Regions from separate parts of the Enterobacter cloacae subsp. cloacae ATCC 13047 genome, predicted to be linked through region 3. Evidence: predicted binding sites of a transcription regulator. Region 3 holds the regulator's gene; each other region holds the start of a gene.
The links. The regulator CRP, encoded in region 3, controls carbon source genes, mostly activating them, when cyclic AMP is high. The targets are predictions, from matches to a motif close to ATGTGANNNNNNTCACAT.

Region 1: a site for CRP is predicted at 1,604-1,621, ahead of garD (galactarate dehydratase). Genes of this name have one in related genera too.
Region 2: a site for CRP is predicted at 2,925-2,942, ahead of epd (erythrose-4-phosphate dehydrogenase). Genes of this name have one in related genera too.
Region 4: a site for CRP is predicted at 2,437-2,454, ahead of deoC (deoxyribose-phosphate aldolase). Genes of this name have one in related genera too.

The regions. Positions count from the first base shown of each region.
Region 1 covers NC_014121.1:4,635,470-4,641,380, forward strand. The annotation lists gene garR (2-hydroxy-3-oxopropionate reductase) at 1-589, opposite strand, end outside; gene garL (2-dehydro-3-deoxyglucarate aldolase) at 611-1,381, opposite strand; gene garD (galactarate dehydratase) at 1,734-3,305, shown strand; gene ECL_RS22525 (DeoR family transcriptional regulator) at 3,366-4,175, opposite strand; gene kbaZ (tagatose-bisphosphate aldolase subunit KbaZ) at 4,415-5,722, shown strand; gene agaV (PTS N-acetylgalactosamine transporter subunit IIB) at 5,742-5,911, shown strand, end outside.
Region 2 covers NC_014121.1:4,356,187-4,362,097, forward strand. The annotation lists gene fbaA (class II fructose-bisphosphate aldolase) at 1-406, opposite strand, end outside; gene pgk (phosphoglycerate kinase) at 498-1,661, opposite strand; gene epd (erythrose-4-phosphate dehydrogenase) at 1,711-2,730, opposite strand; gene tkt (transketolase) at 3,086-5,077, opposite strand; gene loiP (metalloprotease LoiP) at 5,350-5,911, shown strand, end outside.
Region 3 covers NC_014121.1:4,837,927-4,843,837, forward strand. The annotation lists gene ECL_RS23605 (hydrolase) at 1-817, shown strand, start outside; gene ECL_RS23610 (YheU family protein) at 814-1,032, shown strand; gene ECL_RS23615 (phosphoribulokinase) at 1,063-1,932, shown strand; gene ECL_RS23620 (IS4 family transposase) at 2,119-3,192, shown strand; gene ECL_RS23625 (OsmC family protein) at 3,288-3,692, opposite strand; gene crp (cAMP-activated global transcriptional regulator CRP) at 4,003-4,635, shown strand; gene ECL_RS23635 (YccS/YhfK family putative transporter) at 4,693-5,911, shown strand, end outside.
Region 4 covers NC_014121.1:780,552-786,462, forward strand. The annotation lists gene ECL_RS03820 (YjjW family glycine radical enzyme activase) at 1-800, opposite strand, end outside; gene ECL_RS03825 (YjjI family glycine radical enzyme) at 775-2,322, opposite strand; gene deoC (deoxyribose-phosphate aldolase) at 2,585-3,364, shown strand; gene deoA (thymidine phosphorylase) at 3,465-4,787, shown strand; gene deoB (phosphopentomutase) at 4,839-5,911, shown strand, end outside.

The DNA of each region.
Region 1 (5,911 bases), 200 kb from region 3:
CCGCTTTGGTGGCCAGAGTGAGCGCCTCCGACATGGCGGCAATATTCAGCGCCACAATCACCTGGTTTGCCAGCTTGGTTACGTTACCCGCGCCAATCTCCCCGGTGTGCACCACGGAACCGGCCATCGCTTTCATCAGATCGTAGTATTTGTCGAAAATCGCCTTATCGCCGCCGACCATGACCGACAACGTACCGTCGATGGCTTTCGGTTCACCGCCGCTCACCGGGGCATCGAGCATCTCGACGCCTTTCGCTTTCAACGCCTCGCTGATTTCCCGGCTGGCCAGCGGTGCGATGGAGCTCATGTCGATCAACACCAGGCCCGGCTTCGCGCCGTCGATAATGCCGTTCTCACCCAGCGCGACCTCTTTTACATGGGGAGAGTTTGGCAGCATGGTGATAATGACATCGCACTGCTCGGCAATGGCTTTGGCTGTGGTGGCGGTTTCTGCGCCAGCCGCCATCACTTCGGCCACGGCCTGCGAATTATGGTCTGAAACCACCAGGGAGTATCCTGCTTTGATGAGGTTTTTACTCATTGGTTTGCCCATAATGCCGAGGCCAATAAAACCCACTTTCAGCGTCATAATCTGTTTTCCTCAAGATGGTTATTTTTTAAAAGCGTCCGCTAATTTCTGCGTCGCAGAACGGAATACGCCGAGGTCGCTGCCGACGGCAACGAAGGTCGCGCCCCACTCCAGATAGCGGCGTGCGTCTGCTTCAACCGGCGCCAGAATGCCACACGGTTTGCCGTGCGCTTTGGCGCGGGCAAAGATGTGCTGGATGGCGCGCTGCACATCCGGGTGACCCGCATTGCCCAGGTGCCCAAATGCGGCCGCCAGATCGCTTGGGCCGACAAAAATACCGTCCACGCCCTCGGTGGCGGCGATGGCATCCACGTTATCGACACCCTGCTGACTCTCAATCTGTACCAGAATGGTGATGTTGCTGTTGGACTGCGCAAAGTAGTCCGGTACGGTGCCAAACATGTTGGCGCGATGCGAAACGGAGACACCGCGGATCCCTTCCGGCGGATAGCGTGTTGACGCCACGGCCTGTGCCGCCTCCTCCTGCGTTTCGACAAACGGGATCAGGAAGTTGTAGAAGCCGATATCCAGCAGGCGCTTGATGATCACCGGCTCGTTCGTGGGGACGCGGACCACCGGCGCGCTCTGGCTGCCTTTGAGCGCCATCAGCTGCGGAATAAAGGTGCTGATATCGTTCGGCGCATGCTCGCCATCAAGCACTAGCCAGTCGAACCCCGCCAGACCCAGCACTTCGGTGCTGATTGGGTTTGCCAGTGCGGACCAGCATCCAATTTGAATCTGGTGCGCCGCAAGCGCCGCTTTAAATTTATTTGGGAAGATAGCGTTATTCATCGTATTTACCTTTTTAATTCCGCAGCGCTGGTCAGTATATTTATTACCAGCGTTATATTTATTCTCTATTTCGGCGTGATAAAATCGTCATTCAGTATAATCTTCACTTTCCGGCAGCACATTGTTTTAATGCTCAAGTGTTACGCTCTGTTTCAATAATATTTTGAGCATATGCACAACCCACTGGGCGCTGATGCACAGAATCAGCCATTACTGGTTCGGGAGCGATCGCGATCACATTCTCACGCTCTGTCTCCTGACATGCTCTATTTTCGCAAGCTGCGTTTTTATTTTTGCCATAAGAAAATTGGCTGTATTTATTATCAGATTCTTTGCTGGAGAATATTGAACAATGGCCGACATTGAAATTCGACAAGCGTTGCCGACGGCGTTCTATATAAAAGTTCACGACACGGATAATGTGGCAATTATTGTGAACGACAATGGCTTAAAAGCCGGAACCCGCTTCCCGGATGGCCTGGAGCTGATTGAACATATTCCGCAGGGGCATAAAGTGGCGCTGGTGGATATCCCGGCCCAGGGTGAAATCGTGCGTTATGGTGAAGTCATTGGCTATGCCGTCCGTGCCATTCCGCAAGGCAGCTGGATTGATGAGTCTCTGGTTGAGCTGCCAGAAGCCCCACCGTTGAACACCCTGCCGCTGGCAACCCGCGTCCCGGAGCCGCTGCCACCGCTGGAAGGGTACACCTTTGAAGGCTATCGCAACGCAGACGGCAGCGTTGGAACCAAGAATCTGCTCGGCATTACCACCAGCGTTCACTGTGTGGCAGGCGTGGTGGATTACGTGGTGAAACTCATTGAGCGCGATCTGCTGCCAAAGTACCCGAACGTTGATGGCGTGGTGGGGCTGAATCACCTTTACGGCTGCGGCGTGGCGATCAATGCCCCTGCGGCCGTGGTGCCAATCCGAACTATCCACAATATCGCCCTGAACCCGAACTTTGGTGGCGAAGTGATGGTGATAGGCCTGGGTTGTGAAAAGCTACAGCCTGAGCGCCTGCTGCAGGGCACCGAGGATGTAAAAGCCATTCCGGCCGATGAGGCCAGCATTGTACGTCTGCAGGACGAACACCACGTTGGTTTCCGTTCGATGGTTGACGATATCCTTCAGGTTGCAGAGCGTCATCTGGCTAAACTCAATACGCGTCAACGTGAGACCTGCCCGGCTTCCGAGCTGGTGATTGGTACACAATGTGGCGGCAGCGATGCGTTTTCCGGTGTGACCGCCAACCCGGCGGTGGGTTATGCCTCCGACCTGTTTGTTCGCTGCGGGGCCACGGTGATGTTCTCTGAAGTGACAGAAGTGCGAGATGCCATTCATCTGCTCACGCCGCGCGCCATCAACGAAGAGGTGGGCAAACGCCTGCTCGAAGAGATGGCCTGGTACGATAACTACCTCAATATGGGAAAAACCGACCGCAGCGCCAACCCCTCTCCGGGGAACAAAAAAGGGGGCCTGGCGAACGTGGTGGAAAAAGCGCTCGGCTCTATCGCCAAATCCGGTCAAAGTGCCATTGCAGAAGTCCTCTCGCCGGGCCAGCGTCCAACGAAACGCGGTTTGATCTACGCGGCAACCCCGGCCAGTGACTTTGTTTGCGGCACCCAGCAGGTGGCTTCCGGCATTACGGTGCAGGTCTTTACCACCGGACGCGGTACGCCGTACGGCCTGATGGCGGTGCCTGTGATTAAAATGGCCACCCGCACTGAGCTGGCTAACCGCTGGTATGACTTAATGGACATTAACGCAGGCACCATCGCCACCGGGGAAGAGAGCATAGAAGAGGTAGGCTGGAAGCTGTTCCACTTTATTCTGGATGTGGCGAGCGGCAGGAAGAAAACCTTCTCGGACCAGTGGGGGCTGCACAATCAGCTGGCGGTGTTTAACCCGGCACCGGTGACGTGATAGCCCCTCACCCTGCCCTCTCCACAGGGGAGAGGGTTAGGGTTAGGGTGAGGGGAGAAACTACCCTTTCACCAGCACCACATCGATCCCGCTTTTACGCAACCCATCCAGGCTCTCCGCCGGAATGCCTTCGTCGACAATAATCATATCAATCCGTTGTGTATCAATGATTTTATGCAGGCTCGAGCGGTTAAATTTGCTGGAGTCGGTCACGACAATAATACGCTCTGCCACTTCGCACATCCGGCGGTTGAGGCGCGCCTCGTCTTCGTTGTGCGTGCTCACGCCGCGATCGAGATCGATGGCGTCAACGCCCAGGAACAAAAGATCGAAGTGATAATTCTGTAATGACTGCTCCGCCTGGTCGCCATAGAAGGATTGCGACTGACGGCGCAGATGCCCGCCTGTCATCAGCAGTTCCACTCCTTCCGCTTCCAGCAAAGCGTTCGCGACGTTCATGCCATTGGTCATGGCAATCACATCCGTGTGCTGGCGCAGCATTCGGGCAATTTCAAACGTTGTGGTACCCGAATCCAGAATGATGCGATGCCCTGGCTTTACCAGTTCTGCGGCAACTTTCGCGATGCTGCGCTTCACGGCAGTATTCAGCGAGCTTTTATCTTCAACGGAGGGTTCAACGCCCGGCACATTGCCTTCGCAAATCAACGCGCCGCCATAGGCACGAACGGCGATACCTTGCTTCTCCAGAAAAGCCAGATCGTTGCGGATCGTTACCGTCGACACGCCGTATAAATGGGAAAGATCGTTAACCTGTACGCTTCCCTGCGCCCGCAACCGCTGAATGATCTGCTCTCGCCTTTCACTGGTGCCGGTGATGCGCTTTTCCGCGGAGGAATCAGTGCTGCTCATACGCGATCCTTTATAAATAAACTTTCGTTTCATTTCGTTTTGCCTATTAAGGCCTTTCTTTTAGGGGAATGCAAGCCCCATCTACCGTTCTTACCCTCCCCTTCCCGACGCTGAAACCTTTCATTGCGTTTCTTTTGTGAAACAGATCGGAAAACTATTATCTTTCGTTTTATTTTTATACCACCATAATGCAGTATAAAATGAAACAAAACGAAAGATGAATACCATCACCATCCGAAATGGAGAGGAAAGTGAAACATCTGACTGATATGGTGGAACAACATAAACGGGGGAATTCAAACGGGATTTATGCCGTCTGTTCCGCACATCCATTAGTACTTGAAGCTGCAATTCGTTACGCCCATTCGCAACAAACGCCGCTGCTGATTGAAGCAACCTCAAACCAGGTCGATCAGTTTGGCGGTTACACCGGCATGACGCCCGCCGACTTTTACGGGTTCGTCCGCAAGCTGGCGGACTCTCTTGGCTTCCCCGCGTCACAGTTGATCCTCGGCGGCGACCACTTAGGGCCAAACCGCTGGCAACACCTGCCCGCGCAGCAAGCGATGGCCAATGCTGACGATCTTATCAAAAGCTATGTCGCAGCCGGGTTCAAAAAGATCCACCTCGACTGCAGTATGTCCTGCGAGGATGATCCGGTTCCTTTGACCGACGCGATCGTCGCCGAACGCGCGGCACGTCTGGCGAAAGTCGCCGAACAGACCTGCCGTGAACAGTCTGGTGAATCCGATCTGGTCTATGTCATTGGCACTGAAGTCCCTGTGCCGGGTGGCGCACACGAAACGCTTACCGAGCTTGAAGTCACCACGCCGGACGCGGCTCGCGCGACGCTTGAGGCGCATCGTCATGCGTTCGAAAAGGAAGGGTTAGGTGACATCTGGCCACGCATTATTGGCCTGGTGGTTCAGCCTGGCGTGGAGTTCGACCATGCGCACGTCTGTGACTACCAGCCGCAAAAAGCCCATGCCCTGAGCACCATGGTTGAAGCCTACGATACGCTGGTTTTTGAAGCGCACTCTACCGACTACCAGACGCCACAGGCGCTTCGCCAGCTGGTAAAGGATCACTTCGCCATTTTAAAAGTCGGCCCGGCCCTTACCTTCGCTCTGCGTGAGGCACTCTTTGCGCTGGCTGCCATAGAAGAAGAGCTGCTGCCAGCGAAAGCCAGCTCGGGCCTGCGTCACGTGCTGGAAAACGTGATGCTCGATCGGCCGGAATACTGGCAAAGCCACTACCATGGCGACAGCAACGCACGCCGCCTGGCGCGTGGCTACAGCTACTCTGACCGCGTACGCTACTACTGGCCGGACAGCCAGATTGACGATGCCTTTGAACGTTTGGTGCGTAACCTGGCGGACGAACCGCTACCGTTGCCGCTGATTAGCCAGTATTTGCCGTTGCAGTACAGCAAAGTTCGCGAGGGGGCTCTCAAGTCAACGCCGCGAGAACTCATCATCAACCACATTCAGGACATACTTCAGCAGTACCACGCCGCCTGCGAAGGCGTAACGACTCAGCATGCATAATTAAAAAGAGGAAAAAGCTATGCCAAACATTGTCTTATGCCGAATTGATGAACGTCTGATCCACGGTCAGGTGGGCGTGCAATGGGTGGGGTTCGCGGGGGCGAACCTGGTACTGGTCGCGAATGACGAGGTGGCAGAGGATCCGGTTCAACAGAACCTGATGGAAATGGTGCTCGCGGAGGGGATCGC
Region 2 (5,911 bases), 480 kb from region 3:
TACCGGTAGCCGCGAAGTGTTTTTCACCCGCGTCCAGCAGACCGTCGATCCACGGCAGCAGTTTCTTCGCGCAGTGGTCAGTGTGCAGGATAACTGGAACACCGTAGTGTTCAGCCATCTGGTGTACGTGGTGCGCACCAGAGATAGCGCCCAGGATTGCAGCACCCTGAGGAATGTCAGTTTTCACGCCTTTACCTGCGATGAACGCAGCGCCGCCGTTAGAGAACTGTACGATAACCGGTGCTTTAACTTTTGCAGCGGTTTCCAGTACGGCGTTGATGGAGTCAGTACCCACGCAGTTAACTGCTGGCAGAGCAAAGTTGTTTTCTTTAGCTACCTGGAACACTTTCTGAACGTCATCACCAGTGATCACGCCAGGTTTTACGAAATCAAAAATTTTAGACATGTTGCTTAGTCCTGTATCTTCGGCCGTTAGAAAAGGTGCGAGCTCTTAAAGCGCGCTGAAAATTGGGCAGGTTTCCCTGCCCTTGAATGGCTTACTTCTTAGCGCGCTCTTCGAGCATTGCTACTGCTGGCAGAACTTTGCCTTCCACGAATTCGAGGAATGCGCCGCCACCAGTGGAGATGTAGGAGATTTTGTCAGCGATACCGAACAAGTCGATTGCTGCCAGGGTGTCACCACCGCCTGCGATAGAGAACGCTTCGCTGTCTGCGATAGCGTTAGCAACAATTTCAGTCCCTTTACGGAAGTTCGGGAATTCGAACACGCCAACAGGACCGTTCCACAGGATAGTTTTTGCGTTTTTCAGGATTTCAGCCAGTTTCTGTGCAGAAACGTCACCCAGGTCCAGAATCTGCTCTTCATCTTTGATGTCGTTTACAGATTTCAGGGTAGCAGTCGCCGTTTCGGAGAACTCAGTGGCAACGCGAACATCGGTCGGAACCGGGATATCACAGGTGCCCAGCAGGCGTTTGGCTTCGTCAACCAGGTCTGCTTCATACAGGGATTTACCAACGTTGTGGCCCTGAGCGGCAACGAAGGTGTTCGCGATACCACCGCCAACGATCAGCTGGTCAGCGATTTTAGACAGGGAATCCAGAACGGTCAGTTTGGTAGAAACTTTAGAACCACCCACGATGGCAACCATTGGACGAGCAGGTTCTTTCAGTGCTTTACCCAGCGCATCCAGTTCCGCGGCCAGCAGAGGACCAGCGCACGCAACGTCTGCGAATTTACCGATACCGTGGGTAGACGCCTGCGCACGGTGCGCAGTACCGAATGCATCCATTACGAATACGTCGCACAGCGCCGCGTATTTTTTGGAGAGTGCTTCGTCGTCTTTCTTCTCGCCTTTGTTGAAGCGAACGTTTTCCAGCACCACCAGCTCACCGGCAGCCACTTCCACGCCATCCAGGTAATCTTTCACCAGGCGAACCGGGCTGGACAGTTTGTCTTTCAGGTAATTAACAACCGGCAGCAGAGAGAACTCTTCGTTGTACTCGCCTTCAGTTGGACGACCCAGGTGGGAGGTCACCATCACTTTCGCACCCTGCTTCAGAGCCAGTTCGATGGTTGGCAGAGATGCACGGATACGCGCGTCACTGGTCACTTTGCCATCTTTAACTGGCACGTTCAGATCCGCACGGATGAAAACGCGTTTACCAGCCAGATCCAGATCGGTCATCTTAATTACAGACATGGTGAATCCTCTCGTTGATTCTTAAAGTTTTGCAGACGCACGATGCGTCTTACCTGAAACCTTTGGCAGCCATTGCTAACGTGGTGTCGAGCATTCGGTTAGCAAAGCCCCATTCGTTATCACACCAGACCAGCGTCTTGATAAGGTGTGCGCCACTGACGCGCGTTTGCGTGCCATCAACAATGGCGCTGTGCGGGTCGTGGTTAAAATCCACTGAGACCAACGGTAATTCCGTATAGTCAACTATACCATGAAATGCCCCCTGTGCCGCTTTTCGCAGCAACAGGTTGACTTCACAGGCTTTTACCGGTTTTTTTACCGTCACGCTGAGGTCAATTGCGGTGACGTTTATCGTCGGTACACGCACGGCAATCGCTTCGAAACGGTCATTAAACTGCGGGAAAATTCGGGTGATCCCGGCAGCCAGTTTTGTATCCACCGGGATGATTGACTGGCTCGCAGCACGCGTGCGTCGTAAATCCGGGTGGTAGGCGTCGATGACCTGCTGATCGTGCATGGCGGAGTGAATCGTGGTCACGGTGCCGGATTCAATGCCATATGCATCGTCTAACAGTTTAATGACCGGAATAATGCAGTTGGTGGTGCAGGAGGCGTTGGAGACAATACGGTGTTCGGCTTGTAGCTCATGCTGATTGACGCCGAAAACGACCGTTGCGTCGAGGTCGTTACTGCCGGGATGAGAGAACAGGACTTTTTTCGCGCCGGCGGTGAGATGCGCTTCGCCGTGTTCGCGGTTGCCATATACGCCGGTACAGTCAAGCACCACATCCACACCCAGTTCACGCCACGGTAGCGCGGCAATATTGCGCTCATGCAGTACGCGGATCGTATCGTCACCGACAAACAGCTGATCCCTTTCCTGGCGCACGTCCCAGGCAAAGCGTCCGTGGCTGGTGTCATATTTCAATAAATGCGCCATGCCCGCAGCATCCGCCAGTTCATTGATTGCCACCACGGTAATTTCCGCCCGACGCCCGGATTCATATAAAGCACGAACCACGTTGCGCCCGATGCGACCGAAGCCATTAATCGCTACGCGTACGGTCATAGATCTCCTGCAAAGCTGTCCCTGAGTTCGAGGTGGCTGAAAGAGTAATCCAGCTACGCCCGAAGGGGAATCTTTGCTATCACAAACTGCGATTGATTGGTCAATTGTCGAACATTTAATCGACTGAAACGCTTCAGCAAGAATAAGCGAATCGGGGAATAAAAGGAATGTCTGTCCAGATGAATAAGCGAGCTATATGACTTGCGTCACATTTTAGATGGAATAATTTACAGAGCAGTTACATGTCTGAGGAATAGTGCCTACAAAAAAGCCGGGTGGCGCTTACGCTTACCCGGCCTACTTTCGAGCCATTTGTAGGCCCGGTAAGCGTAAGCGCCACCGGGCAAAACGGCAATTACAGCAGTTCTTTAGCCTTAGCGACAACGTTCTCAACGGTGAAGCCGAACTCTTCGAACAACTGCTCTGCCGGAGCAGATTCACCGAAGGTGGTCATACCGACGATAGCGCCGTTCAGGCCCACGTATTTGAACCAGTAGTCAGCGATACCCGCTTCAACCGCCACGCGTGCGGAAACGGCTTTAGGCAGTACGGATTCACGGTAAGCAGCATCCTGCTTGTCGAACGCATCGGTAGACGGCATGGAAACCACGCGCGCTTTAACGCCTTCGGCAGTCAGTTTGTCCCAGGCTGCAACAGCCAGCTCAACTTCAGAACCGGTTGCGATGAAGATCAGCTCTGGCTGTCCCGCGCAATCCTTCAGCACGTAGCCACCGCGGGCGATGTTCGCCAGCTGCTCTTCGGTACGATCCTGCTGTGCCAGGTTCTGACGGGAGAGGATCAGCGCGGTTGGACCGTCCTGACGCTCAACGCCGTATTTCCATGCCACTGCAGATTCCACCTGGTCACATGGACGCCATGTGCTCATGTTCGGGGTGACACGCAGAGAAGCAACCTGCTCTACCGGCTGGTGAGTTGGACCATCTTCGCCCAGACCAATGGAGTCGTGGGTATAAACCATCACCTGACGCTGTTTCATCAGCGCAGCCATACGCACGGCGTTACGGGCATATTCCACGAACATCAGGAAGGTAGAGGTGTACGGCAGGAAACCACCGTGCAGGGAGATACCGTTCGCGATAGCGGTCATACCGAATTCACGTACACCATAATGGATGTAGTTACCGGCCGCATCTTCGTTGATTGGCTTAGAGCCAGACCACAGGGTCAGGTTAGACGGTGCCAGGTCAGCGGAGCCGCCGAGGAATTCTGGAAGCCATGGACCGAACGCTTCGATCGCATTCTGAGACGCTTTACGGCTGGCGATTTTAGATGGGTTCGCCTGCAGTTTAGCGATGAACTCGTTCGCTTTCGCGTCGAAGTCAGACGGCATTTCACCTTTCATACGACGGGTGAATTCAGCCGCTTCCTGTGGGAAGGCTTTAGCGTAAGCCGCGAACTTCTCGTTCCAGGCCGCTTCTTTCGCCTGACCCGCTTCTTTGGCATCCCACTGGGCATAGATTTCAGATGGGATTTCGAATGCAGGGTGTTTCCAGCCCAACGCTTCACGGGTCAGCGCGATTTCCGCGTCGCCCAGTGGCGCACCGTGGGAATCGTGGGTGCCCGCTTTGTTCGGAGAACCGAAACCGATGATGGTTTTGCACATCAGCAGGGATGGTTTGTCAGTGACCGCACGCGCTTCTTCTACTGCACGTTTAATCGAGTCAGCATCGTGGCCATCAACGCCACGCACAACGTGCCAGCCGTAGGCTTCGAAACGTGCCGCAGTGTCATCAGTGAACCAGCCTTCAACATGACCGTCGATGGAGATACCGTTGTCGTCGTAGAACGCAACCAGTTTGCCCAGCTTCAGGGTACCTGCCAGGGAGCACACTTCGTGAGAAATGCCTTCCATCATGCAGCCGTCGCCCATGAACGCGTAGGTGAAGTGGTCAACAATGTCGTGACCAGGACGGTTGAACTGCGCCGCCAGAGTCTTCTCAGCAATCGCCATACCCACCGCGTTCGCAATACCCTGACCCAGTGGGCCGGTCGTGGTTTCAACACCTGCGGTGTAACCCACTTCCGGGTGACCCGGGGTTTTGGAGTGCAGCTGACGGAAGTTTTTCAGCTCTTCGATAGGCAGATCGTAGCCAGTGAGGTGCAGCAGGCTGTAGATCAGCATTGAGCCGTGGCCGTTAGACAGCACGAAACGGTCGCGGTCAGCCCATGCCGGGTTCTGCGGGTTGTGGTTCAGGAAATCACGCCACAGGACTTCGGCGATATCAGCCATACCCATAGGGGCCCCTGGGTGGCCAGATTTGGCTTTCTGTACTGCGTCCATGCTCAGCGCACGAATAGCATTAGCAAGCTCTTTACGTGAGGACATTTTAACTCCAGATCGGACTGTTAAAGGCCATGCCCTTGACGACAGCGCGTTTTGGGCTACGCCGGAAAAAAGTGCCAACAATGTAACCCAAGCGGCATGCCATGTACATGGAGCATTCTTTTGCCGCTTAAGAAATCTCTGGATCATGCTCGCATGTTGCGCAATCTGCTCGCCCGGGCCCGTCGATATTCCTTATACTTAGCCCGACCCCGGCTTCGCTGTCGGTGTACTTTTCGGATTTTATTCAGATTAACGAGTACGGAAGCAACCTCATGAAAATGCGTGCATTAGTGCTGGCCCTGGGTACAACGTTCCTGCTGAGCGGTTGTCAGAATATGGATTCTAACGGCCTGATGTCCTCAGGCGCAGAAGCTTTTCAGGCCTATTCCCTGAGCGACGCGCAGGTTAAAGCCCTGAGCGACCAGGCCTGTAAAGATATGGATGGAAAGGCTACGATTGCCCCGGCCAACAGTCCCTACACGCAGCGTCTGAATAAAATTGCCTCTGCGCTTGGCGATAACATTAACGGTCAGCCGGTGAACTATAAAGTGTACGTCGCGAAAGACGTGAACGCCTTTGCCATGGCGAACGGCTGTATCCGCGTTTACAGCGGGTTAATGGACATGATGACCGACAACGAAGTGGAAGCGGTGATCGGCCATGAAATGGGCCACGTTGCCCTCGGCCACGTGAAGAAAGGGATGCAGGTCGCCTTAGGCACTAACGCCATCCGCGCGGCGGCGGCTTCTGCGGGCGGTATTGTGGGCAGCCTGTCCCAGTCACAGCTTGGCGATGTGGGCGAAAAGCTGGTTAACTCCCAGTTCTCTCAACGTC
Region 3 (5,911 bases):
GGCGCGCCATAAACCCCGCCTGGTGGTGTTTCATGGTCTGGAAGGCAGCCTGCACAGCCCGTATGCCCATGGGTTAATCCAGGCGGCAAAAGCGCGCGGCTGGCTGGGCGTGGTAATGCATTTTCGGGGATGCAGCGGCGAGCCGAATCGCCAGAAACGCATCTATCACTCCGGCGAAACCGAAGATGGCACCTGGTTTTTGCATTGGCTGCGGGATAATTTCGGCACCGTGCCGACGGCGGCGGTGGGCTATTCGCTCGGCGGAAATATGCTGGCCTGTCTGCTGGCCAAAGAGGGAGACGCGGTACCGCTGAATGCCGCGGTGATTGTCTCTGCCCCCTTCATGCTGGAACAGTGCAGCTACCACATGGAGAAAGGCTTTTCCCGGGTCTATCAGCGCTATCTGCTCAACCTGCTAAAAGCCAATGCGGCGCGCAAGCTGAAGGCCTATCCGGATACCCTGCCAGTAAGCCTGCGTCAGTTGAAAAAGGTCCGCCGCATTCGTGAGTTCGACGACCTGATCACCGCCAAAATTCATGGGTTCGCCGATGCCATTGACTACTATCGTCAGTGCAGCGCCATGCCGCTGCTCAGCAAGATCACTCAGCCGACGCTGATCATTCACGCGAAAGATGACCCGTTTATGGATCATCACTCCATCCCTGCACAGGAATTTCTGCCCGACAACGTTCACTACCAGCTGACCGAGCACGGCGGTCACGTGGGGTTTGTCGGCGGAACGCTGCGTCGCCCGAAAATGTGGCTGGAGACGCGCATTCCTGACTGGTTAACCCCTTACCTGGACGGTGCAACATGATTATCCCCTGGCAGGATCTGGCGCCCGAAACGCTCGATAATCTGATTGAAAGCTTTGTCTTGCGTGAAGGCACCGATTATGGTGAACATGAACGCTCGCTTGAGCAAAAGGTCAACGATGTTAAACGCCAGCTTAAAAGCGGCGACGTGGTGCTGGTGTGGTCTGAACTGCATGAGACGGTCAATATCATGCCCCGCAACGCGTTTCACGGCTGATCTTTCAACCTTTCCAGTCAGGGAGTTGCTATGTCTGCCAGACATCCGGTTATTGCCGTTACGGGGTCGAGTGGTGCGGGAACCACCACCACCAGCCTCGCGTTTCGCAAGATTTTCGCCCAGTTGAATCTCCGCGCGGCGGAGGTCGAAGGCGACAGCTTTCACCGCTATACGCGCCCGGAGATGGATATGGCCATCCGCAAAGCGCGTGATTTAGGCAAACACATCAGCTACTTCGGCCCGGAGGCCAATGACTTCGGCCTGCTGGAGCAAACGTTTCAGGAGTACGGCCTAAGCGGCAAAGGCCAGTCCCGCAAGTATCTGCACACCTACGACGAAGCCGTTCCCTGGAATCAGGTCCCGGGCACCTTTACTCCCTGGCAGCCGCTGCCGGAACCTACCGACGTGCTGTTTTACGAAGGATTGCACGGCGGCGTGGTGACGCCGCATCACGACGTGGCGCGACATGTGGATCTGCTGGTCGGCGTGGTGCCAATCGTGAACCTGGAGTGGATCCAGAAGCTGACGCGAGACATCAGCGAGCGCGGCCATTCACGCGAGGCGGTGATGGATTCGGTTGTGCGCTCAATGGAAGATTACATCAATTATCTGACACCACAGTTTTCCCGCACCCACATCAACTTCCAGCGTGTGCCGACGGTGGACACCTCCAACCCGTTCGCGGCCAAAAGTATCCCGTCGCTGGATGAGAGCTTTGTGGTGATCCATTTCCGCAATCTCGACGGCATCGATTACCCCTGGCTGCTGGCGATGCTGCAGGGCTCGTTTATTTCTCACATGAATACGTTAGTGGTGCCCGGCGGAAAAATGGGGCTGGCGATGGAGCTGATCATGACGCCGCTGGTGCAGCGGTTGATGGAAGGGAAACAGATCGCATAATCATATTCCCTCTCCCGGTGGGCTGAGGGTTCCCCAGAAAAATGAAAAGCACGATGAAGTGTGATCTACTGGTTGCGCTAACAAATCAGAAGAGACCTCATCGTGCCTTTACAGACAGTCTGCCAGAAATTTTTCTCCGCGTCTTTACCGGACGTTCACAGCTTCCGGATTAATGTTCTTGTTTCCATGGCAGTTGCCCTCACGCACGGTGCGGATCTGACCCTGACCAGCCTTGGTCGCTCTCTTCCCGGCAGGGCGCACGTCAAAAATAAAATTAAACGTGTTGACCGTGCCCTGGGTAATACCGCCCTTCACCGGGATATTCCCCGTATTCAGCACCTGCTCACACATACCATCACCTCCCTGATGCCCTTCTGTGTGATTGCTGTCGACTGGACAGGCTGGCATGACAGGAACTGGTATCTTCTGCGGGCAAGCCTGGTCTGTAATGGTCGCTCACTGCCGCTTATGAGTGAGGTTGTCCCCGCAGAGCTGGCGCAGAACAGCGATGTACAGTGCCGCTTCCTTGACCGCCTGCATGATGCCATCCCGAAAGATAAAGCCGTCACCATCATTACGGATGCAGGCTTCCGGACAGACTGGTTCCGGCATGTCAGCCAGCTGGGCTGGAGCTTCACCGGCAGGGTCAGGGGCTGCATCAGCTTCCGGCTGGACGGAGATAAAAAGTGGATGAAAATCAGTGAGCTTGAGGCTACCGGACAACCGGTCTGCGTGGGTTACGGTGTCCTGTCCCGTAAACCACGAACGCCCTGTTACGGCCGGTTCTATCTGCATAAGCGCCCTGACGCAGGGCGTCAGGGAAAAGGGGGGATGCCGAAAACACAGCGGGAACACCGCAGTAGCGCGCGGGAGCCCTGGCTGCTGTTCAGTAATGCAGAGGGACTGGAGCCGCACCAGATAATGGCCCTGTACAGCCGCAGAATGCAGATAGAACAAAACTTCCGGGACGACAAAAGTCCACGCTTCGGGTTCGGTCTGAGGCTGAGCCGGAGTCAGGGAAAAGGGCGACTGGAAGTGCTGAATATGGTCGCGGCAATGGCAAGCCTGGTGATGTGGCTGGCAGGTTACAGGGCAGAAAGGCAGTGTTTACACTGGCACTATCAGGCAAGCAGCATCAGGCACAGACGGGTTCTGTCATACCTGAGTCTGGCAGAAGAAGTCATCCGGCATGAGCCAGGAAAAGTGAGACGGCTGAATATAGTTAACGAGATGAAAAAGCTGGGAAAAGAGTACCAGTAATATGGTCATGGTGGCATGACCATATTACTGGGGATCCCTCAGCCCGGTGGGAGAGGGTTAGGGTGAGGGCATCAACACGCACGATGCCCCATCAATCACGCCTCGATCACTTCATACGAATGGGTAATTTTTACCGCTTTCTCCAGCATTAACGCCACAGAGCAGTATTTCTCCGCAGACAGATCCACCGCGCGTGAGACGGCAGCATCTTTCAGCGCGTTCCCGGTGACAACAAAATGCAGGTTAATGTGCGTGAACAGGCGTGGCGCCTCTTCGCGACGTTCTGACGTGAGCTTGACTTCACAGTCGGTCACATCATGACGGCCCTTTTGCAGAATCGACACCACGTCAATCGCGCTGCATCCACCTGCCGCCATCAGCACCATTTCCATTGGGCTGGGTGCTTTATCGCCGGAGTTACCGTCCATCAAAATCTGGTGTCCCGACGAGGACTCGCCCAGGAACGTTAAACCTTCTACCCATTTCACGCGCGCTTGCATATTCATTAGCTCCAACGTTGCATTTTTGGTGACAGATTACGCGTGCGTTACATTTCTCGCAATGGAAGGCGACCTGCGTCATGCTGAAGCGAGACACCAGGAGACACGCGGCGAAAGCTATGCTAAAACACTCTGGATGCTACAGTAATACATTGACGTTACACATGTATGCAGAGGACATCAAACTTTACTGGCTGCGAAACGTTACGACAGCCGACTTCCCAGGTATGGGTAAGAATTCGATTGCAACCCCAGAGTCCGGATGCATCTTATGACTCTGGTGACAGCTTATAACAGAGGATAACAGCGCATGGTGCTTGGCAAACCGCAAACAGACCCGACTCTCGAATGGTTCTTGTCTCATTGCCACATTCATAAGTACCCATCGAAGAGCACGCTGATTCACCAGGGTGAAAAAGCGGAAACGTTGTATTACATCGTCAAAGGCTCGGTGGCAGTGCTGATCAAAGATGAAGAAGGGAAAGAGATGATCCTTTCTTATCTGAACCAGGGCGATTTTATCGGTGAACTGGGCCTGTTTGAAGAAGGCCAGGAACGTAGCGCCTGGGTTCGTGCAAAGACAGCATGTGAAGTGGCTGAAATTTCCTACAAGAAATTCCGTCAGTTGATTCAGGTTAACCCTGACATCCTGATGCGTCTTTCTTCGCAGATGGCTCGCCGTCTGCAGGTGACATCAGAGAAAGTGGGTAACCTCGCCTTCCTGGACGTGACCGGCCGTATCGCGCAGACCCTGCTGAACCTGGCGAAACAGCCAGACGCTATGACCCACCCTGACGGCATGCAAATTAAAATTACCCGCCAGGAAATTGGTCAGATCGTCGGTTGCTCCCGTGAAACAGTGGGCCGTATCCTGAAAATGCTGGAAGATCAGAACCTGATCTCCGCCCACGGTAAAACCATCGTGGTTTACGGAACCCGTTAATCCCGATAAAACGGCGTGCCATCGCAAGGTGTCACGCCGTTTTTGTCTCTACTCCCCATGTGGCGCAGGCTGATTTATCACCCGGAAGTTAACTACGCACTGCGACAAACGCTGGTGTTGTGCCTTCCTGTGGCCGTGGGCCTGATCCTTGGGCATCTTCAGCAGGGGCTGCTGTTTTCACTGGTTCCCGCCTGCTGCAACATTGCCGGTCTCGACACCCCGCATAAGCGTTTTTTCAAACGTCTGATTATCGGCGGTTCGCTGTTTGCCGGGTGTAGCCTGGCCGTGCAGCTTTTGCTGGCCCGCGATATTCCGCTGCCGCTAATCCTGAGCGTGCTGGCGATGACGCTGGGGGTGACCGCCGAAATCAGTTCGCTGCACGCGCGGTTACTGCCCGCCTCACTCATCGCGGCCATCTTTACCCTGAGTCTCGCAGGTAACATGCCAGTGTGGGAGCCGCTGCTGATCTACGCCCTCGGTACGCTATGGTATGGCCTGTTTAACTGGTTCTGGTTCTGGCTGTGGCGGGAACAACCGCTGCGTGAATCCCTGAGCCTGCTCTATGTCCAGCTTGCGGAGTACTGCGAAGCCAAATACACACTGCTGACCCAGCATACCGACCCGGAAAAATCGCTACCGCCGCTGCTGACGCGCCAGCAGAAGGTGGTGGATCTGATAAGCCAGTGCTACCAGCAACTGCATATGCTGGCCGCCAACAAGAACCACGAATATAAACGGCTGCTGCGCACCTTCCAGGTAGGGCTGGATCTGCAGGAGCATATCTCCGTGAGCCTGCACCACCCGAAGGAGGTGCAAAAGCTGGTGGAGCGCAGCCATGCCGAAGCGGTGATCCGCTGGAACGCGCAGACCGTGTCCGCACGCCTGCGGGTACTGGCCGACGACATTCTTTATCACCGTTACCCCACCCGCTTTAACATGGACAAGCAGCTCGGCGCACTGGAGAAAATCGCCCGCCAGCACGAGGATAACCCGGTAGGCCAGTTTGCCGCCTGGCACTTCAGCCGTATTGCCCGCGTGCTGCGTACCCAGCGCCCGCTCTATCCCCGCGATCTGATGGCGGATAAGCAAAAGCGCCTGCCGCTACTGCCTGCGCTTAAAAGCTATCTCTCGTTTAAATCTTCCGCCCTGCGCAACGCCGCCCGGATTAGCGTGATGCTGAGCATCGCCAGCCTGATGGGCATGGCGCTGCATCTGCCCAAACCCTACTGGATATTAATGACGGTACTGTTTGTCACCCAGAATGGCTACGGCGCCA
Region 4 (5,911 bases), 1.3 Mb from region 3:
GGCTCGATGTCCTCCGGTGTAGCGCTGCGCCATGACGCCGCCTCGCCGTAAACCCCGTGCGCGTGAAACGCGTTAATGCGCACCGGCACATTCCCCAGCCCGAGGATAAATGTCGTCAGGGGCTTAAGATGCTCCAGATAATCGCACTGCTCAGGGATCACCAGTAAACGCAGTTCCGCCAGCCGCTGATGCTGCGCCAGCCAGCGAATGCTCTGCTTAATCTGCGGGTTTTCGCGTCCGGTCAGCACGCGGTGATGTTCGTTTCCCCACGCCTTGAGATCCACCATCGCGCCATCCAGTACCGGCAGCAGTCTTTGCCAGCCGGTTTCCCCCAGCAGACCGTTACTGTCCACCAGACATGTAAGGTGGCGCAGGGCGGGATCCGTTTTGATCGCCGTGAACAGGGCGATCAAAAACGGCAACTGGGTAGTGGCTTCGCCGCCGCTCACGGTAACCCCTTCAATAAAAGGGGCGGCTTTACGGACCTGCGCGAGGATCTCTTCCACGCTCAGGCGCTGCGCCATTGGCGTTGCCTGCTGCTGGCACAGATGCAGGCAGGTATCGCACTGCTGGCACTGACTCTCCTGCCACCAGACGCGCCCGGCCTGAATGTTCAGTGCATCGTGCGGACAGTGGGGCACGCAGTCGCCGCAGTCGTTGCAGCGCCCGATGGTCCACGGGTTGTGGCAGGTTTTACAGCGCAGGTTACAGCCCTGCAGGAAGAGGGCCAGGCGGCTGCCCGGCCCGTCCACGCAGGAGAAGGGGATAACCTGACTAACTAAAGCGCATCTGCTGTTCATGGCTGACCACGCGCGGCTGACGTTCCAGAATGCGGGTATTGCGTGCGGCTTCTTCGCCAAGCCAGGTGGTATTGGTGCGCGATCCGGCTTCGCGATACTGTGCCAGATCCGACAGCCGCACCATATAGCCGGTCACGCGCACCAGATCGTTACCGGCTACGTTGGCGGTAAATTCCCGCATACCGGCCTTAAACGCCCCCAGGCACAGCTGCACGACCGCCTGCGGATTGCGTTTTACCGTCTCATCCAGCGTTAGAATGTCGCTGATCCCGGCGGAGTAGTGCGGGTGATGCGGCGCCACGGCCAGCAGATGAGTGATGGGATCCGGCTCGTCGCCGTACGGCAGACGCGCGCCCGGAGTGGTACCGACATCTGAACTTATTCCCGACTGTGCATGGAGCATCGCGCGCTGTTTCCAGCCGTATTTCACCGGCGTGTTTTCCACAAACGCCGCCAGCTGCTCGCTGATGCGATAGCCCAGCGCGTTGGCCTGCTCGCTCTTACCGTAACGGCCGTCGATACCCGCTTTTTCGCAAAGCGTATTCACCGCCTCTGCCATCCCGTACATGCCAAACATCGGTACAAAGCGATCGGCATCAATCAGCCCCTCTTTCACCAGGAAGCTATTCTCAAAGAAGCCGGATTGTTGATAGAGAAACGCGCAGCGGGCATCAATGATGGCCATTTGTTGCTGGCAGTAGTGCGGCAACATACGCGTGAAGAAATCGTCGGGTGACGCGCTGTGTTCAGCAATCGCCCGCAGATTGAGGCGGACCAGCGTACTGCCGCCGCCCGCCAGCGGCAGCGAGTTGTAACAGCTCACGATGCCATAGCGGCCTTTTGTGAAAATTTTATCATTCACCGGGCCATGGGAAATATGCGGTTTGCTGCATTCACAGATATTTTTTGCCACCTCAAGCAGGAGATCGTCCGGCGTCACGTCCGGGTCATAAATAAACGTCAGATTTGGTGCAGCCTGCTTCAATTCTGCATCGGCACGCAAAATGGCGCGGGTGATGGGGGTATCTGCCGGACCAATGTTGACGTGCGTAAAGGCGTCCGGCAACGTTCTGTCGAGATAGCGCCAGAAACGTTTTATTCGGCTATCGATCGCTTCTTGTGTTAGGATTCTAACATAGGGTTGCAGTAAGGCATCAAGGTGACCGAGATAGACCGGCATTGATGTTACTGACGGCACATGATGGTAGAGAATGGTTAACAGCGAGAGCGCGTCATCCAGATCTTTCGCCCCCTCCAGCTCCAGCCATTCTGAACCTTTAGCCAGAAACGTTGCGTAATCCGGCAGAACATAACGGGGTTTATAGGGCGCGTGCCCTTCAAACATGTCGCAGATAAATCCCTTGTCCAGCGCGGCACGAGCCGCCTCAGGAAGTGCCGGATAAGGCAGATTGTTTTCCGCTTCCAGCGCCAGAAAATGACGCTTCTGTTCCGGGGTTAACACCGGGCTTGTCACAATGTGCTGGCAACGTTGTTGCAGGGCGTCGGGGCTGGCGTGGGGCATGTTCGCTTCCTTGATTGTTCTGCGGATGATGAACGGATTGTAGGAAGCCATCCCGTCAGGGCTTTTGATCTGACGAGGGGAATCGCTGCATTCGTCAGCAGTTCACGCATTAAAATTTGAAGCAGATCTCATTACAGTAATGCAAATTTGTACGTAGTTTTCATTAACTGTGATGAATGTCGAAGTGTGAATGCGGGTGGATGTTAGAATACTCACAGACCCGCAAGGTAAAATTGATACGGCACCGCCGTTGGAGAATGTTATGACCGATTTAACTGCAAGCAGCCTGCGCGCGTTGAAACTGATGGACCTGACCACCCTGAACGATGACGACACCAATGAAAAAGTCATCGCCCTGTGTCATCAGGCGAAAACGCCAGTGGGCAACACTGCCGCTGTCTGCATCTATCCGCGCTTTATCCCGATTGCCCGCAAAACTCTGAAAGAGCAGGGTACCCCGGACGTGCGCATTGCAACCGTAACTAACTTCCCGCACGGCAACGACGATATCGAGATCGCGCTGGCGGAAACCCGCGCGGCGATTGCCTACGGCGCAGACGAAGTTGACGTGGTATTCCCGTACCGTGCGCTGATCGCGGGCAACGAGCAGGTGGGCTTTGACCTGGTGAAAGCCTGTAAAGACGCCTGCGCGGCGGCAAACGTGCTGCTGAAAGTGATCATCGAAACCGGCGAACTGAAAGAAGAAGCGCTGATTCGTAAAGCGTCCGAAATCTCCATCAAAGCCGGTGCGGATTTCATTAAAACCTCTACCGGTAAAGTGCCGGTGAATGCGACCCCGGAAAGCGCGCGCATCATGATGGAAGTGATCCGCGATATGGGCGTGTCCAAAACTGTGGGCTTTAAACCGGCGGGCGGTGTGCGTACTGCGGAAGACGCGCAGCAGTTCCTGGCGATTGCCGACGAGCTGTTCGGCGAAGAGTGGGCGGACTCACGTCACTACCGCTTCGGCGCGTCCAGCCTGCTGGCAAGCCTGCTGAAAGCGCTGGGTCATGGCGACGGTAAGAGCGCCAGCAGCTACTAAGTTTGAATTGCCGGGTGGCGCTACGCTTACCCGGCCTACAGGATCGTGGTCGGGTATATCGTACCCGCCATCATTCACCCGATTCCTCATGGGGGTTACCGTGTTTCTCGCACAAGAAATTATTCGTAAAAAACGTGATGGTCATGCATTAAGCGACGAAGAGATCCGCTTCTTTATCAACGGCATTCGAGATAACACCATCTCAGAAGGGCAGATTGCAGCCCTGGCGATGACCATCTTCTTCCACGATATGTCGATGCCTGAGCGTGTCTCGTTGACCATGGCGATGCGAGATTCAGGAACCGTACTGGACTGGAAGAGCCTCAACCTCAACGGCCCGATTGTCGACAAACACTCCACCGGCGGCGTAGGCGATGTAACGTCTCTGATGCTCGGCCCCATGGTGGCGGCCTGCGGCGGTTATATCCCGATGATCTCCGGGCGCGGCCTGGGACACACCGGCGGTACGCTCGACAAACTGGAAGCCATTCCGGGCTTCGATATCTTCCCGGATGACAACCGCTTCCGCGAAATTATTAAAGACGTTGGCGTGGCGATCATCGGCCAGACCAGCTCGCTCGCCCCGGCAGACAAGCGCTTCTACGCAACCCGCGATATCACCGCAACCGTTGACTCCATCCCGCTGATCACCGCCTCTATTCTGGCGAAGAAACTGGCAGAGGGGCTGGACGCGCTGGTAATGGACGTAAAAGTGGGTAGCGGCGCGTTTATGCCAACCTATGAACTCTCTGCTCAGCTTGCTGAAGCGATTGTTGGCGTTGCCAACGGCGCAGGCGTGCGCACCACCGCACTGCTGACGGACATGAATCAGGTGCTGGCCTCCAGCGCTGGTAACGCCGTCGAAGTGCGCGAAGCCGTTCAGTTTCTGACAGGCGAATACCGCAACCCACGACTGTTCGACGTGACCATGGCGCTGTGCGTCGAGATGCTGATTTCAGGCAAACTGGCGAAAGACGACGCTGAAGCGCGCGCGAAGCTGCAGGCGGTGCTGGATAACGGCAAAGCGGCAGAAATCTTTGGCCGCATGGTGGCGGCGCAAAAAGGCCCGACCGATTTCGTGGAAAACTACGCGAAATACCTGCCGACCGCGACGCTCAGCAAAGCCGTTTATGCCGATAGCGAAGGTTTCGTCTCTGCTATGGACACCCGTGCACTGGGTATGGCGGTGGTCTCGATGGGCGGCGGCCGTCGTCAGGCATCGGACACTATTGATTACAGCGTTGGCTTTACCGATATGGCCCGTCTGGGCGACAGCGTTGACGGAGAACGTCCGCTGGCGGTGATCCACGCCAAAGACGAAGCCAGCTGGCAGGAGGCGGCGAAGGCGGTGAAAGCGGCCATTACGCTTGCTGATAAAGCACCAGAAAGCTCGCCTTCGGTCTATCGTCGTATCACCGAATAGCGGTATACTGATCCGATCAATCATTTTTAGCACTACGTACGGAGAACAATTATGAAACGTGCATTTATTATGGTGCTGGACTCATTCGGCATCGGCGCAACCGAAGATGCAGAACGTTTTGGTGACGTGGGTTCCGATACCATGGGTCACATCGCGGAAGCCTGTGCGAAAGGCGAAGCGGACAACGGTCGTAAAGGCCCTCTGACTCTGCCCAATCTGACCCGCCTCGGTCTGGTGAAAGCGCATGAAGGTTCTACCGGTAAAATCGCTGCCGGTATGGACGGCAACGCGGAAGTGGTGGGCGCTTACGCCTGGGCGCATGAGCTCTCTTCCGGTAAAGACACCCCGTCCGGTCACTGGGAAATCGCCGGTGTGCCGGTTCTGTTTGACTGGGGCTATTTCTCCGATCACGAGAACAGCTTCCCGCAGGAACTGCTTGATAAGCTGGTGAAACGCGCCAACCTGCCGGGCTACCTCGGTAACTGCCACTCTTCCGGTACCGTGATTCTGGATCAGCTCGGCGAAGAGCACATGAAAACCGGTAAGCCGATTTTCTACACCTCTGCTGACTCCGTATTCCAGATTGCCTGCCACGAAGAGACGTTTGGCCTGGATAAACTGTACGAGCTGTGCGAAATCGCCCGTGAAGAGCTGACCGAAGGCGGCTACAACATTGGTCGTGTTATCGCGCGTCCGTTTATCGGCGACAAAGCGGGTAACTTCCAGCGTACCGGTAACCGTCACGACTTGGCCGTTGAGCCACCGGCACCTACCGTGCTGCAGAAACTGGTTGATGAGAAAGGCGGTCACGTGGTTTCCGTGGGTAAAATCGCCGATATCTACGCCAACTGCGGTATCACCAAAAAGGTGAAAGCCACCGGCCTGGATGCGCTGTTTGACGCGACCGTCAAAGAGATGAAAGAAGCGGGTGATAACACCATCGTCTTCACCAACTTCGTCGACTTCGACTCCTCCTGGGGCCACCGTCGCGACGTGGCGGGTTATGCGGCCGGCCTGGAGCTGTTCGACCGTCGTCTGCCAGAGCTGATGGAGCTGGTGGGTGAAGATGACATTCTGATCCTGACCGCTGACCACGGCTGTGACCCAACCTGGACCGGTACTGA